DNA from 4 places in the Paramixta manurensis genome. Region 4 is predicted to be linked to each of the others. Evidence: predicted binding sites of a transcription regulator. Region 4 holds the regulator's gene; each other region holds the start of a gene.
The links. Region 4 encodes CRP, which controls carbon source genes, mostly activating them, when cyclic AMP is high. Its sites were predicted from a motif close to ATGTGANNNNNNTCACAT; they were not measured.

Region 1: a site for CRP is predicted at 1,596-1,613, ahead of bhsA (multiple stress resistance protein BhsA). Genes of this name have one in related genera too.
Region 2: a site for CRP is predicted at 1,553-1,570, ahead of PMPD1_RS07045 (iron-containing alcohol dehydrogenase). Genes of this name have one in related genera too.
Region 3: a site for CRP is predicted at 1,616-1,633, ahead of cdd (cytidine deaminase). Genes of this name have one in related genera too.

What each region holds. Positions count from the first base shown of each region.
Region 1 covers NZ_CP054212.1:2,363,891-2,367,718, forward strand. The annotation lists gene zigA (zinc metallochaperone GTPase ZigA) at 1-701, opposite strand, end outside; gene bhsA (multiple stress resistance protein BhsA) at 808-1,065, opposite strand; gene bhsA (multiple stress resistance protein BhsA) at 1,111-1,368, opposite strand; gene PMPD1_RS11470 (TetR/AcrR family transcriptional regulator) at 1,698-2,375, shown strand; gene PMPD1_RS11475 (YegP family protein) at 2,423-2,758, opposite strand; gene PMPD1_RS11480 (ABC transporter substrate-binding protein) at 2,921-3,828, opposite strand, start outside.
Region 2 covers NZ_CP054212.1:1,445,769-1,449,596, reverse strand. The annotation lists gene pagP (lipid IV(A) palmitoyltransferase PagP) at 1-337, opposite strand, end outside; gene PMPD1_RS22910 (small membrane protein YohP) at 933-1,016, opposite strand; gene PMPD1_RS07050 (hypothetical protein) at 1,220-1,465, shown strand; gene PMPD1_RS07045 (iron-containing alcohol dehydrogenase) at 1,669-2,808, shown strand; gene PMPD1_RS07040 (response regulator) at 2,980-3,609, shown strand; gene PMPD1_RS07035 (sensor histidine kinase) at 3,619-3,828, opposite strand, start outside.
Region 3 covers NZ_CP054212.1:3,031,840-3,035,667, forward strand. The annotation lists gene metG (methionine--tRNA ligase) at 1-344, shown strand, start outside; gene PMPD1_RS14635 (CidA/LrgA family protein) at 482-877, shown strand; gene PMPD1_RS14640 (CidB/LrgB family autolysis modulator) at 870-1,562, shown strand; gene cdd (cytidine deaminase) at 1,693-2,583, shown strand; gene PMPD1_RS14650 (NAD-dependent malic enzyme) at 2,729-3,828, shown strand, end outside.
Region 4 covers NZ_CP054212.1:372,263-376,090, reverse strand. The annotation lists gene PMPD1_RS01710 (phosphoribulokinase) at 1-654, shown strand, start outside; gene PMPD1_RS01705 (OsmC family protein) at 703-1,107, opposite strand; gene crp (cAMP-activated global transcriptional regulator CRP) at 1,406-2,038, shown strand; gene PMPD1_RS01695 (YccS/YhfK family putative transporter) at 2,101-3,828, shown strand, end outside.

The DNA of each region.
Region 1 (3,828 bases), 2.0 Mb from region 4:
CCGGTATCCAATACACGATTTAAAGGAACCTGGCCAAACTGCGCTAACTCAATTTTTGCGCGTGGATTGAGGCTATGTAACATTGCGATCAACCTTTCGCGTTCGCTGTCGCTTACCAAATCAATTTTGTTGACCACCAGTACATCGCAAAACTCAATTTGCTCGATCAACAAATCAACCACGGTACGTTCATCCTCTTCACCCAGTGATTCACCGCGCGTCTGTAAACTTTCATTTGAGGCATAATCGCGCAAGAAATTCCACGCATCAACCACCGTGACCATCGTGTCAAGGCGAGCGACATCGCCCAGACTGAGACCATCATCGCCGATAAAGGTGAATGTTTCAGCGACCGGTAAAGGCTCAGAGATGCCGGTTGACTCAATCACCAAATGATCAAATCGCCCCTCTTTTGCCAGCCGATTGACTTCCAGTAAAAGGTCTTCACGTAATGTGCAGCAGATACAACCGTTACTCATCTCAACCAATCTTTCATCGGTACGGGAGAGTTCCGCGCCGCCATCACGTACTAGCGCAGCATCAATATTGACTTCCGACATATCATTGACGATTACCGCGACCCGGCGGTTTTCGCGATTATTAAGAATATGATTAAGCAAGGTTGTTTTGCCCGCGCCAAGAAAGCCGGAAAGGACGGTAACCGGTAGGCGTTGAAAGGTGGGAAGTGAGTTTACGAACATAAAAAAAGCCTCAAATGATGGATTTATTGATATGTTATAACATAACAATAAACCCGATTTGAAGCTTGATCGTGTGCTGGCGGAGAGAGTCCTCCGCCATTGCCGATTAGTTATAGATCACTGCGGTGCCATGCAGGTTGTTGTTGCCAGAGGTCGAAGTGATGCGGTAGGACTTTGCGCCTGCCGCTTCGGCCTTTTCCGCTAACTGGTTTTCCAGTGAGGTTAAGTTGGTGCTCCCGGTCGCGCTAATCACACCGATTTTCTGTTGATCGGCGGGCGCAAAGTTCACTTCCTGAGCAGCGAAACCGGCAAAAGAAACGGTGCTTAACACCAGCGCGGCAACCGCGTATTTAATACTTTTCATGACGATACCCTTAATCTGTAATCAATGCGTGAGTGAGTGTTGAACTTACTGATAAATAACGGCGGTACCGTGCATAACATCCTGACCGGTGGTCGAAGTGATGCGGAATGATTTAGCACCTGCGGCATTCGCTTTAGCGTTCAATTGTGTTTCCAGCGAAGTCAGGTCATGGCCCCCAGTCGCAGAAATCACACCCACTTTTTGTTGCCCTTCTGGTGCGCTATTAACCAAATCAGCGGCAGTTGCGCCAAATGACAGAGTGGAAAATACGATAGCGGCGATAGCAATTTTTGCGTTTTTCATAATGTCTTCTCTCTTAAATTGGGTTATCTGGTTTTCTGCGTCGTTATTTAATTAACGATCGATAGGTAAATGCTAAACCTGTTGCCCTATGGGCGTCAACCCTATTTTATAATGATCGTTAATTTAAAATATAACCTAATGAATAAAAACGATTTAAAGTTAAAAAGGCGGGCTGTTTTTGGCGGCTAAAATGCCCTGCTCTTCACCCGATCGCACAAAAGGTTAAATTGTGACGCACTTCACAAAAGCTGACTCGACATGCAGGCTTGATTATTTTTATAATGATCGGTAATTTATTTTGTTGTGCAGTTGAGGTTAAGCGAGGGCATATGACTATCAATCAGGACGTCTGTGTGAAGAAAGGTCGCGGAAGGCCGAAACTTTTCGATCGTGAAACCGCTCTTGATAAAGCGCTGGAATTATTCTGGGCGCACGGTTATGAAGCGACCTCTATGTCAGATTTAGTGACGGCTACGGGTGCGAAAGCGCCAACGCTGTATGCGGAGTTTGAAAATAAAGAGGGGCTGTTTCGCGCTGTCATGCATCGCTATATTGAGAAGTTTACTGCACAGCGCAACGCGACCTTACGCTGTGAAGAGAGTTGCGTTTCGAAAGGCATTGAAAATTATTTTCGTGCCACCGCCGAGTGTTTTACCGATCGCGATAAACCGGCCGGGTGCTTCTTTATCTGCACCTCTACCGCACTCTCCGCCTCCTCTTCCGAGGTTGCCGATATGCTACGGGCAAAACACCACTCACAGGAAAATTCGCTAGAGACGTTTTTGCAGGAGCGGCAGGTTAAGGGCGAATTGAGCGCCTCGACAGATACACGGGCGCTAGCTAAATATCTTACCTGTGTTTTACAGGGCATGTCAGTTCGCGCACGAGAAGGTTCCACACGCGAAGAGCTGGATGGGATTATTGATACCATGATGCAGTTATGGCCCATGCTGTCGGGCGTTTGCCAAACAACTGCCGCCAGAACGCCACAGTTGGCCGAGTCTTAAGTCACCGATAATAAAGGGCTGGCGCCGGATGCCGGCCCTTTTTGCCCTTACTCCGTCAGGTCGACAACGTCTGCGGTTGGCCCATTCTTAACCACCGACGCAATGCCTTTATCTCGCGCTTGTACCGAGCTATACATCTCGCTTTGGCCAATCACCTGATGGTTTGCCGCTTTAAGCGTAAAATACGGCGCACCATTTTTGGCGGTAAGATGTTCGTAATTCTTCTCATCTCCGGCGTTTTTCTTCACGGACTCAATACCGTTCTGGCAACCCGATTTACTGACGTAACCTTCCCCGGACAATATGACTTCACCGTTACCGGCCTTCAACCGAAAATAATATTGCCCGTTTTTACCACTGAATATTTCGTATTTCGCACTCATTTACTTGCTCCTGCCAAGAGGCTTTGCAAAAAAGATTGAGAAATAAAGCCAATTAAGTGTTGAAGCTAACCCGCGGAACGTCAATAAACCTGACGGCAGAAAAGGAAAAAATGCGAAGCGTGCGGCGAAATGGCCCTTTCCGGAAAGAAAGGGCCGGAGCGATTACTGTTTAATATCAACCTGATAAAAAATGTGTTTTCCAAACGGGTCGACTTCATAACCCGTGACCGATTTTCGTACCGGCTCAAAAATAGTGGAATGCGCAATCATCACCGCCGGTGCCTGATCATGCATGATTTGTTGCGCCTGCTGGTACAGGGCCACCCGTTTGGCATGGTCCTGCTCAGCGCGAGCCGCAACAATTAATTTCTCAAATGGCTGATAGCACCATTTTGATGAATTGGAGCCGCCATTCGCCGAGGTACAACTGTATAGCGGGCCGAAAAAGTTATCCGGATCGCCGGTCGCCGTGGTCCACCCCATCAAGGCGGCCTGATGCTCTCCCTCTTTGAGCCGCTTAAGATATTCACCCCATTCATAGCTGACAATATTGGCTTTTATCCCCACCTTGGCCCAATCCGCCTGGATCATCTCTGCCATACGGCGGGCATTTGGATTATAAGGCCGCTGAACCGGCATCGCCCACAGGTCAATCGTGGTACCCGGTTTGATACCGGCCTCCTGCAACAGCGCCCGCGCTTTTTCCGGATCATAATCATAATCTTTTAATTTTTCATCCGCGCTCCAAACGCCCGGCGGTAATATATTTTTCGCTACCGTGCCGGTGCCCTGAAACACCGCCGCGACAATCGCCGGTTTATTGATCGCCATCGTCAGCGCCTGGCGAACTTTCACATTATCCAACGGCGCTTTTTGCGTATTAAAAGAGAGAAATCCCGTGTTTAGCCCGGCTTTTTGCATCAACGTAATATCTTTATTTTCTCGCATCCGTTTCAGGTCGGCCGGATTAGGAAACGGCATCACCTGACACTCATTTTTCTCAAGCTTAGCGTAACGAACCGAGGCATCTGGCGTTATGGAGAACACGATACGATCAAGCTTTGCTTTAC
Region 2 (3,828 bases), 1.1 Mb from region 4:
AATGAATATTATCGTCACTAAAGGGACGCCAGGTTTTCTCCCAACCATAGCCGCCAATAGGTTCCCATTTATTGAACGAATCTTTAAACGCCATCAGATACAGGCCATTCCAGTTGCCATTCGCATCATAACGAGAAATCCCCCCACCGGCTCCCCACGGACGCTCGTTATAGCGTCTGATATGCTCATCATCGTAGGTCCAGCGGTTATGCCAGGTAATCGCCGGGATATAAAGGTCAACACTGTCTGATGAGGTCCAGGTATCATGGACATTGGTCGAAAAGGTTTGCCACCCTTCTTGTAGCATACCGCCAACACTACTCGCTGACGCTGGCATGGCTGCCGCGCCGCCGATCGCTAATGAAACAACCACAGCATTACATATTTTCACGGGGTTCACGGTCCGCCTCGGTGAATTAATCGATTTTGCTTATTACTGCAAGTACTTACAGTTTTACTACCTGACTCGTTAACGCAAACTCTACCGTTAACCGGATAAATAACGCATAAACAACGAATTTTAAACGACGTTACTGTATCAACTTATTGTCGACCCACTCTATTTATAACCATCTGTTAACCGAGTTTACACCGATATTTTACCGTGCAAACGATCAAGTTTTCTTATGAGTTATCTCATAATTTTTGTTAAGATATTGACTTATGCCGAACGAGAACAGGGACGAGTAAGGTATGGTGTTAAAGGTAAGATGCAATGCTTGTGGTAGCAGGAAATTTATTTATACCTTCCAGCACGACGCTCCCCGGCATCATCATGGAGCCATTTGTGCGGTCTGTCACAAACCACTTACTGTTCAGGATTTATTGCCCGCCACTGAGGTTGATCCCATTGCGAAATGCCTGATAAAACAACAGCAAACCGGCTAGTTACGCCGGATCGTTAATCTATCTGGCGTAACCACCCATGCGGGTTAGAAGATCAATTTAAACACGCCGGTTAAAGTGAGTAGGCCGACAATAAAGATGATTGCGATAATCCAGAGAAATATTTTCATTCCATTTTCCTCGCCCAGTGAGTGATAAAAAACGCCTTATCAGAATGAGTTAAGTATAGGCGAGGTTTTTCATTGCGTCGCTAAATGCTCTGCCCTCCTTGGTTGCCTTCACCGAGGCAAAAATTACCAACTAAACTTAAACAGGGTATTGGCCCGGGGCCTCAGTTGTTATGTTTTTTAACAGCAAGTAACAAGGAGATCTTATGAGCACAATTAATACCAGCATGGGCAGATATTGTTTGAAAGCGAAGGATGCCGGTGACCTGATTAAAGGTTCTATCTCCATCAATGATGAAGGCGGCGCACAGCTCACTTCGCAAGAATTTAGTGAACATTACCTTGATGATGTCGTGAATAACGTCATTTATCCGGTTACTGGCGGTAACCGTGAGATTGCGCGTGCCTTGCGCGAACAAATGGTCAAAGCGGGTTTCGAACAACCTCATTAATTATTTTTCTTTTCGGGTCATCCGGTGATGGCCCGTTTCCCGCCTCCCGCGAGTCATATCCATATCCTGTGTCACTGAATTTCCTCTTTGCGATGAAGATCAAACTCTTGCTGTTGAATTGCCAACCGGGTGCTGACGCAGACACCTTGCTGCCTGTTACACTCGGTTATCCGTCATCAGCCTAAATATCGTCAGGAGAAAAAGTGATTACCAGCCAGATGATTACTAACCGCCAAGCATTTTTTGGTCGCGGTAGCCTGGCAACGCTTTGCCGGTTGCTAGAGGCCGCATCGCTGCCAACGCTACTGTTTTGTGGGCGCTCTTTTATTGACGGCTCACACTATGCAGCAATAAAAGAGCGCCTGGATCCCCATCTGTTGGGCTATGAAATAGTTAGCCATGAAGCCTCTCCGGCTGAAATTGATGCCTGGACCGCCCGCTGGCGCGGTAAGGCGGCGCGTGTGGTAGCCATCGGCGGCGGTAGCGTCCTTGATGCCGCCAAAGCCTTTGCCGCAATGAGCCTGCACCCCTTAAATACCTTACGCTATCTGGAAAAGGTGGGCGATAGCCCGGTCAGTGGCGCGACCTTACCGCTGATCGCCATTCCCACTACCGCTGGCACCGGCAGTGAAGTGACACAAAACGCGGTAGTAACCGATAAACAGACGATAAAGGTCAAAGCTTCACTGCGTCACGAGAACTTCGTCCCTGAAGTCGCTATCCTCGATCCCGATTTGCTGAAAGGCGCGCCAGACCATGTTTTAGCCTGCTGTGCTATTGATGCCTTTACCCACTTATTTGAAGCATGGCTCTCCGCCAAGGGCAATAGCTTTAGCCGCCAAACCGCCCTGAATGGTATGCGTCACTTTATCACCGCCTGGCCGGCGTTAAACCGCAGCGATAAGCAAGGGGACGAGGCGCGCGAAGCAATGATGATGGCCTCCTGGTTTGGCGGCCAAAGCTTGAGCATGGCCGGTCTCGGCGTGATACACGGCATCGCGGGGGAACTGGGCGCGATTAAGGACTTTCACCACGGCGAAGTGTGCGGCCGGTTACTGTTCCCCTTCCTTATGCTACTCAATGAGAGCCCGCATCCTGAACAACAGGCCTTAATGCGTACTCTGGATGAAGCCTTGTTCGCCACCCGCCACGAACACCCGGCTCTTTACCTCGCTGAGTGGCTACAGCAACAGGCTATCACTCCATTTTGGCAACATCCGCCCTCGCTTAGCAACGCCGACATTGATTGGGTTCTGGCCCGCTCAAATAGCAAAAACGCGCTGGTCAACTACGATGCCGAGCAACAACGCTTTATGTTGCGCGCCGCCTGGCCGGTGGAATAACGTCCGCGACGCTTAATGCACAGTGGTAAAAAAAGTGCGTTAAGCGGGAACCCCTTCCGCTTTTTTGCGACATAGCGATGAGAGGTAGATGTGTCAGGTTGGTTTACCGCCGTTCAACACGGCGGTCTTGCGCTTCATGATGTTGATTAACTTCCAATGAAAGTAGACAGGATGACAATTAAATTATTGCTCGCCGACGATCACGTATTAATGCGCGAAGGCTTAAAACAACTTTTAGCCCTGGATAGCAACATTCGTGTAGTGGCTGAAGCGGGAAATGGCGAAGAGGTGCTGGCGCTACTCGCCTGGCAACCGGTGGATGTCTTACTGCTTGATCTATCGATGCCCGGCGTCAGTGGGCCGGAGCTGGTAAAACAAATTGCGCGCCAGTGGCCTTTTTTACCGGTATTAGTACTCAGCATGCATAATGAGCCACAGATTGCGCAAGCGGTGCTGGCAAGCGGCGCGCAAGGGTTTGTTACCAAAGATCAGGATCCTAAAACCCTCTTAACCGCTATCCACCGGGTTGCGGAACAACAGCGTTATATCGATCCTACGCTGGCAGAAGCGATTATTTTTGCCAGCCAGGATAGCGGACATTTGCAGCGCTATGAACTGCTATCGCTGCGCGAAAAGCAGATCATGCGGTTACTGAGCGAAGGCAATAACGTCAATACCATTGCCGAAAATCTCAATATCAGTAATAAAACCGTTAGCACTCACAAAGCGCGGATGATGGAGAAAATGCAATTCGCCAGCAATGCCGACATCATTAAATTCGCCATTAAATACCATAAATAGCCTGGCGGCTTAGCCGGTACGCAGCGGTATTTTCAGCATCACGCGCGTGCCCTTCCCCAACTCACTGCCAAGGCTAAAGCTCCAGCCCTGCATAATGCAGCGTTCACGCATTCCCAACAACCCAAAGGAAAATGACGGAACGTGTTCAACGTGAAACCCTACGCCGTCATCGTGAATTTTAATCACCAACTCGCGATCGTGCTGTTGCACGCTCACCTT
Region 3 (3,828 bases), 2.0 Mb from region 4:
AGGATCCGATCGCGGATACGATTAGCTTTGACGATTTCGCCAAAGTCGATATGCGCGTGGCGCTGATCAAAACCGCCGAGTTGGTCGATGGCTCGGACAAGCTGCTGCGTCTGGTGTTAGATCTGGGCGGTGAAACCCGGCAGATCTTCTCCGGTATTCGTGCTGCTTATCCGGACCCGTCAGTGCTGGAAGGCCGCATGACGGTGGTGGTCGCAAATTTGGCGCCGCGTAAAATGCGCTTTGGTGTGTCGGAAGGCATGGTGCTATCAGCCGGTCCTGGCGGAAAAGATCTGTTTATTCTCGGCGCAGATAGCGGCGCTCAGCCGGGCATGGCCGTAAAATAGTCGGTCTTTTGACGGGCTCCTGCTGTTTTCCAACCGGAAATGCAGCAGGAGCCGTTTACGTTCTACCGATCGAGTGTGTTCGGTAGCACGTCTGAGTGTTTGATCGTATGATTAAGGCATCGACACAGGAGCCTGTCATGCGTACCGCGCTATCTGTCTGCTGGCGTTATTTACGCGCCTTCATCATTCTTTATCTCTGCTTGTTTATCGGTAACGGTCTTTCCACGCTGCTGCCGATTGCCATTCCTGGCAGTATCCTCGGCATGCTGTTGCTGTTTGCCTTGCTGGTTGCGCGCATTGTCCCGGTCAAATGGGTACAGCCCGGTAGTTACCTGTTAATTCGTTATATGGCCCTGCTATTTGTCCCGATTAGCGTTGGCGTGATGGATTATACCGATATTTTACTGGCACAATTCGGCCCGATCGTGGTGTCCTGCGTGGTGAGTACGCTGTTGATATTGGTGGTGGTGGGCTATGGTTCACAGCGCCTGCATGACGCGCACCAACATCAGGAGGAGTCAGGCCATGAGTGATCTCTGGTGGTCATTGCCGCTGACGGTCGGTGTCTTTTTTGCTGCCCGCCGCTTAGCCGCGCAGGTCAAACTTTCTCTGGTTAACCCGTTGCTGGTTTCAATGGCGGTGATTATTCCGTTGTTATTACTGATTAATATGCCTTACGCGCGTTATTTTCAGGGGAGCGCGGTGCTTAATAACTTGTTGCAGCCGGCGGTGGTTGCACTGGCGGTACCGCTGTATGAGCAACTGCATCAGATCCGCGCCCGCTGGAAATCAATTATCGCCATCTGCTTTATCGGTAGCATGACGGCGATGGTTTCCGGCACCGCCATCGCCTTGTGGATGGGCGCCTCACCGGAAATCGCCGCCACCATTTTACCCAAGTCCGTCACCACGCCAATTGCAATGGCGGTATCCGCTTCCCTGCAGGGTATTCCGGCGATTAGCGCCATTTGTGTACTGGTCGCTGGCGTACTCGGCGCTGTGTTTGGTCACATGGTCCTTAATCTGCTGCACGTTCGCAATAAAGCGGCACGCGGCCTGGCGATTGGTAACGCCTCCCATGCACTGGGTACCGCGCGTTGTGCGGAAATTGATTTTCAGGAAGGCGCCTTTAGTTCACTGGCGCTGGTTATCTGCGGCATTATCACTTCATTGCTGGCCCCGTTTTTATACCCGCTATTATTGGGTCTGTTGCACTAAAAGGTGCGACAAGTCGCGCAAATTATAAATAAGTTTCACTCATTGCATTAATAGAGAGAGATAGATCACATATAAGCACCGAGTAGCCGTTTAGAATCACTGCCCGCTATCTCCGAACAGAAGGTATGTAATGCATCCACGTTTTCACGCCGCTTTTGCCGCTTTAGCCGATGAGCTACAGAACGCGCTACGCCCGATTTTGTCCGCCAACACCTTTTCCGCGTCATTCACGCCGGAGCAGGTTCAGCACATAAAACAGCAAACACAATTGGATGATGATGCGCTGGCGCTGGCGTTATTGCCGCTGGCGGCGGCCTGCGCGCGCGCCGCCCTCTCAAACTTTAATGTCGGCGCGGTGGCGCGCGGGAACAGCGGCCACTGGTATTTCGGCGCCAATATGGAGTTTATCGGCGCAACCATGCAGCAAACCGTGCATGCGGAACAAAGCGCGGTGACTCACGCCTGGCTGAAAGGTGAAACCGGGCTGACGGCAATTACGGTTAATTACACGCCATGCGGCCATTGCCGCCAGTTTATGAATGAGTTAAATAGCGGTACCACGCTACGTATTAACCTACCGGGACGCCCGTCTGCCACCCTCGGCGACTATTTGCCCGATGCGTTTGGGCCACGGGATTTAGCGATTAAAACGCTGCTGCTCGATCCGGTAGACCACGGTTACCAAGCTGAGGGCGATGCAGTCACCCAGGCGGCAATTCAGGCGACGAACCGCAGCCACGCGCCATACAGCCAGGCGCATAGCGGCGTGGCGCTGGAAATGCGCAGCGGTGCTATCTATGGCGGCAGCTACGCCGAAAATGCCGCGTTTAACCCAAGCTTACCGCCGCTGCAGGCTGCTTTGATTCTGGCTAATATGCACGGCGAGGATTGTGCTGCCATTGCACGCGCTGTGTTAGCTGAAACCGCCGACAGCAAACTGAGTCAAGCTCCCGCCACCGAAGCAACGCTCGCGGCGCTAGGTTGCCATCATTTCACAGCGCTAACCTTGCAAAAAGCGTAACCGCTCCCGCATCCTGTCGAGAAAAATCACAGCTTTTGTTATCAACCATTAACAAAAGCTGTACTTCTGCGTGAATTTTCATAGGATCGGGGCTGACCCCTCACCCTTACGCAACCAGGAAGTCAACAACCGGAGCTAATACCGCATGGAACTCGAATACGAGAGTAAACGTTCGCTTTATATCCCTTACGCTGGTCCGATTTTGTTGGAGTTTCCTCTACTCAACAAAGGTAGCGCTTTTTCCATCGAAGAGCGTAATGATTTCAACCTCAACGGCTTACTGCCGGAAACGGTTGAAACCATTGAAGAACAGGCGGAACGTGCCTGGCGCCAGTTTCAGGACTTTAAAAACGATAACGATAAACACGTCTATTTGCGCAATATTCAAGACACCAACGAAACCCTTTTCTATCGCTTGCTTGACAACCATCTCGAAGAGATGATGCCCATCATCTACACGCCAACGGTTGGTGCCGCCTGCGAACACTTTTCTGAAATTTATCGCCGCGCCCGCGGCCTGTTTATCTCCTACCCCAACCGTGCCAGCATCGAAGATATGCTGCAAAATGCCACCAAGCAGAACGTTAAAGTGATTGTTGTCACGGATGGCGAGCGCATCCTCGGCTTGGGCGATCAAGGTATTGGCGGGATGGGGATCCCGATCGGTAAACTTTCATTGTATACCGCCTGCGGCGGCATCAGCCCGGCGTATACGCTACCCGTGGTGCTGGATGTTGGGACCAATAATCAGCAGTTGCTTAACGATCCGCTGTATATGGGCTGGCGTCATCCGCGTATTACCGGCGAAGAGTACGAAAACTTCGTCCATGAGTTTATTCTGGCGGTGAAGAGCCGTTGGCCAAATGTGTTGCTCCAGTTTGAAGACTTCGCGCAGAAGAACGCCATGCCGTTGCTGGAGCGCTACCGTGATGAAGTGTGTTGCTTCAATGATGATATTCAGGGTACTGCGGCAGTCACGCTCGGCACATTGATTGCGGCCAGCCGTGCGGCAGGCAGTAAATTGCGCGAGCAAAAAGTGGTGTTCCTCGGCGCCGGGTCGGCGGGTTGCGGTATCGCTGAGCAGATTATCGCGCAGATGAAGTCGGAAGGGCTGAGCGATGACGAAGCGCGTGCGCGCGTCTTTATGGTTGATCGCTTTGGGCTACTGACTGATAAACTGCCCAACCTGCTTGATTTCCAGGGTAAGTTGGTACAAAAGAGCGATAACCTCAGTCAGTGGAATAC
Region 4 (3,828 bases):
GCGAATGATTTCGGCCTGCTGGAACAAACCTTCGTCGAATATGGCGAGAATGGGCGCGGTAAATCGCGCAAGTATTTGCACACCTATGATGAGGCGGTGCCGTGGAATCAGGTGCCGGGTACGTTTACGCCCTGGCAGCCGCTACCAGAACCTACCGACATCTTGTTTTATGAAGGCCTGCATGGCGGCGTGGTAACCCAACAGCATAATGTGGCGGATAAGGTCGATTTGCTGGTAGGCGTGGTGCCGATCGTTAACCTTGAATGGATCCAAAAATTGGTACGTGACACCAGTGAGCGCGGCCATTCGCGTGAAGCGGTGATGGATTCGGTCGTGCGTTCAATGGAAGATTACATTAATTACATTACGCCGCAGTTTTCACGCACGCATATTAACTTCCAGCGCGTTCCCACCGTCGATACCTCAAACCCGTTCGCTGCCCGCGGCATTCCATCGCTGGATGAGAGCTTTGTGGTGATTCATTTCCAGGGTCTGGAAGATATCGACTTCCCTTATTTATTGGCGATGTTGCAAGGTTCATTTATCTCGCACATCAATACGCTAGTGGTTCCGGGTGGAAAAATGGGGCTGGCCATGGAGCTGATTATGTCGCCGCTGGTGAAACGGCTGATGGAAGGCAAAAAAATCGAGTAATGCCAGAAGGATGCCGGGCCCCGGCATCCCATTATCGTTGGCGCAGGATCACAACGCCACAACCTCATAGCTATGGGTAATCTCAACGCCTTTCCCTAGCATGATAGCCACCGAACAATATTTTTCCGCCGATAAATCTACCGCCCGCGCGACCGCTTTATCGCTCAATGCCTTACCGCTAACGATAAAATGCAGATTGATATGGGTAAAAATACGCGGCGCTTCTTCCCGACGCTCCGAGCTGAGCTTGACTTCACAATCCGCCACCTCATTACGTCCCTTTTGCAGTATCGAAACCACATCAATCGCGCTACAGCCGCCCGCCGCCATCAGCACCATTTCCATTGGGCTTGGCGCTTTATCGCCTGAGTTCCCATCCATCAGTACCTGATGACCCGATGAGGATTCTCCCAAAAAGGTCAGCCCTTCAACCCACTTAACTCGCGCCTGCATCGCACTTCCTCCTAACCTTTCTCTGACATGTCAGACTACGCTTACCCGAATAAAACGGCAAACATCAACGATTCCCGTCATGCTGAAGCGAGACAACAGAAGACAGTAGCCTAAAGCTGTGCTACAAACAAAGCTGTAATATTTCGCCATTAAAAGCGAAAACGGGACAATTTGATGAGCTTAGCTCGAAACAGAGGCCCGGAAAATTTCCTGCCAGGAAAATGTTTGAATATTTCCACGCCTAACAGGGAACTTTGCCCTGTGTTTAGGGCACGATTACAACAGAGGATAACAGCGAATGGTTCTCGGCAAACCGCAAACAGACCCTACACTCGAATGGTTCCTGTCACATTGCCATATTCACAAATATCCATCCAAAAGCACGCTAATTCATCAAGGTGAAAAGGCCGAAACGCTCTACTACATCGTCAAAGGTGCCGTAGCCGTGCTGATCAAGGATGAAGAAGGCAAAGAGATGATCCTCTCCTACCTCAATCAGGGTGATTTCATTGGCGAGCTTGGCTTGTTCGAAGAGGGTCAGGAACGTAGTGCGTGGGTCCGTGCAAAAACGGCCTGTGAAGTGGCTGAAATTTCCTATAAGAAATTCCGTCAGTTGATTCAGGTTAACCCAGACATCCTCATGCGCCTCTCTTCGCAAATGGCGCGTCGCCTCCAGGTCACATCGGAAAAAGTGGGTAACCTCGCTTTCCTCGACGTGACGGGACGTATCGCACAAACTTTACTCAATCTGGCAAAACAGCCCGACGCGATGACACATCCGGACGGCATGCAAATTAAAATTACGCGTCAAGAGATTGGCCAGATCGTTGGCTGCTCACGCGAAACCGTCGGGCGTATCCTGAAAATGCTGGAAGACCAAAATCTGATCTCCGCGCACGGCAAAACCATCGTCGTCTACGGCACGCGCTAAGCTCTCTAAACCCACGGCGTGATACCTGGTATCGCGCCGTTTTTTTATACTGTGATAAGCGGATGTGGCGGCGAATAATTTATCACCCTGAAGTCAATTATGCGTTGCGGCAAACGTTGGTGCTCTGTTTGCCGGTCGCGATTGGCTGGCTATTTGGTAACTTACAACAGGGTCTGTTGTTCTCGCTGGTGCCTGCCTGTTGCAATATTGCCGGTCTGGATACGCCGCATAAGCGCTTTTTTAAGCGCCTGATTGTCGGCGGCACCTTATTTGCCACCAGCAGTTTCCTAATCCAGTGGTTGACGCAACACGCAATTCCCTTACCGGCTATCTTGCTTGCCATGCCGCTATTACTGGGCGTGACCGGAGAAATCAGCCCGCTCCATGCGCGTCTACTGCCGGCCTCACTGATTGCCGCCATCTTTACCCTCAGCCTGATCGGCCGCATGCCGATCTGGGCACCACCGCTTCTCTATATTGGCGGAACTATTTGGTACGGCTTCTTTAACTGGTTCTGGTTTTCGCTGTGGAAAGAGCAACCAATGCGTGAAACGTTGAGCCTGCTCTATCGTGAACTCGCCGACTATTGCGATGCGAAATACACCTTACTTACCCGTTTAACCGATCCGGAGAAAGCGCTGCCGCCGCTGTTGGCGCGCCAGCAGAAAGCGGTCGACCTGATTAACATGTGCTATCAGCAAATGCATATGTTGGCCGCCAACCGAAACAATAGCCATAAACGCCTGACGCGCGCGTTTCAGGTCGCGCTCGATCTACAAGAACATATTTCGGTGAGCTTGCATCAACCGGAAGAAGTACAAAAGCTGGTAGAGCAGAGCCATGCTGAGGCGGTGATCCGCTGGAACGCCAACCTGATCTCTGCCCGGTTACGCGAGCTGGCCGATGACATTCTCTACCACCGGCTGCCCGATCGTTTCACGATGGAGAAACCTTTGCAGGCGCTGGAGAAAATTTCCCGCCAGCATCCGGATAACCCCGTCGGTAACTTCTGCTATTACCATTTCAGCCGCATTGCTCGCGTGTTGCGGACACAGCGCCCGCTCTATCCACGCGATCTGATGGCGGACCGGCAGCGCCGTTTGCCGCTGCTACCGGCGTTACGTAGCTATCTGTCGATCAAGTCCGCCGCACTGCGCACGGCGGCACGTTTTGCGGTCATGCTGGGGATTGGTAGTACGTTGGCGTTGTCGTTTAACATTCCCAAACCTTACTGGATTCTGATGACGATTATGTTTGTCAGCCAGAATGGCTATAGCGCAACGCGTGTTCGTATCCAACACCGGGCGCTAGGCACCTTTGCCGGGCTGGTTATCGCCGCCGCCACGCTGCGGTTTGAGGTACCGGAAACCATTACGTTAAGCATAATGTTGGCGATCACGCTGATCAGTTATCTGTTCACGCGCAAATTCTATGGCTGGTCCATGGTCGGTTTTACCGTAACGGCGGTGTATTCATTACAACTGTTGTCGCTAAATGGCGCGCAATTCCTGCTGCCGCGCTTGATGGATACGCTAATGGGCTGCCTGATTGCCTTTGCCGGTATGATTTGGCTCTGGCCGCAGTGGCAGAGTGGCTTATTACGTCAGAATGCGCACGACGCGCTCGGCGCTTATCAGGACGCGCTGCGTCAATTATTAGGCGATGAGCAAGCGCCGGAGAAACTGGCCTGGCAGCGCGTGCGGGCCAACCAGGCGCATAACGCGTTGTTTAATTCACTCAATCAGGCCATGCAGGAACCGGGGTTTAACGACCGTTATCTGGCGGATATG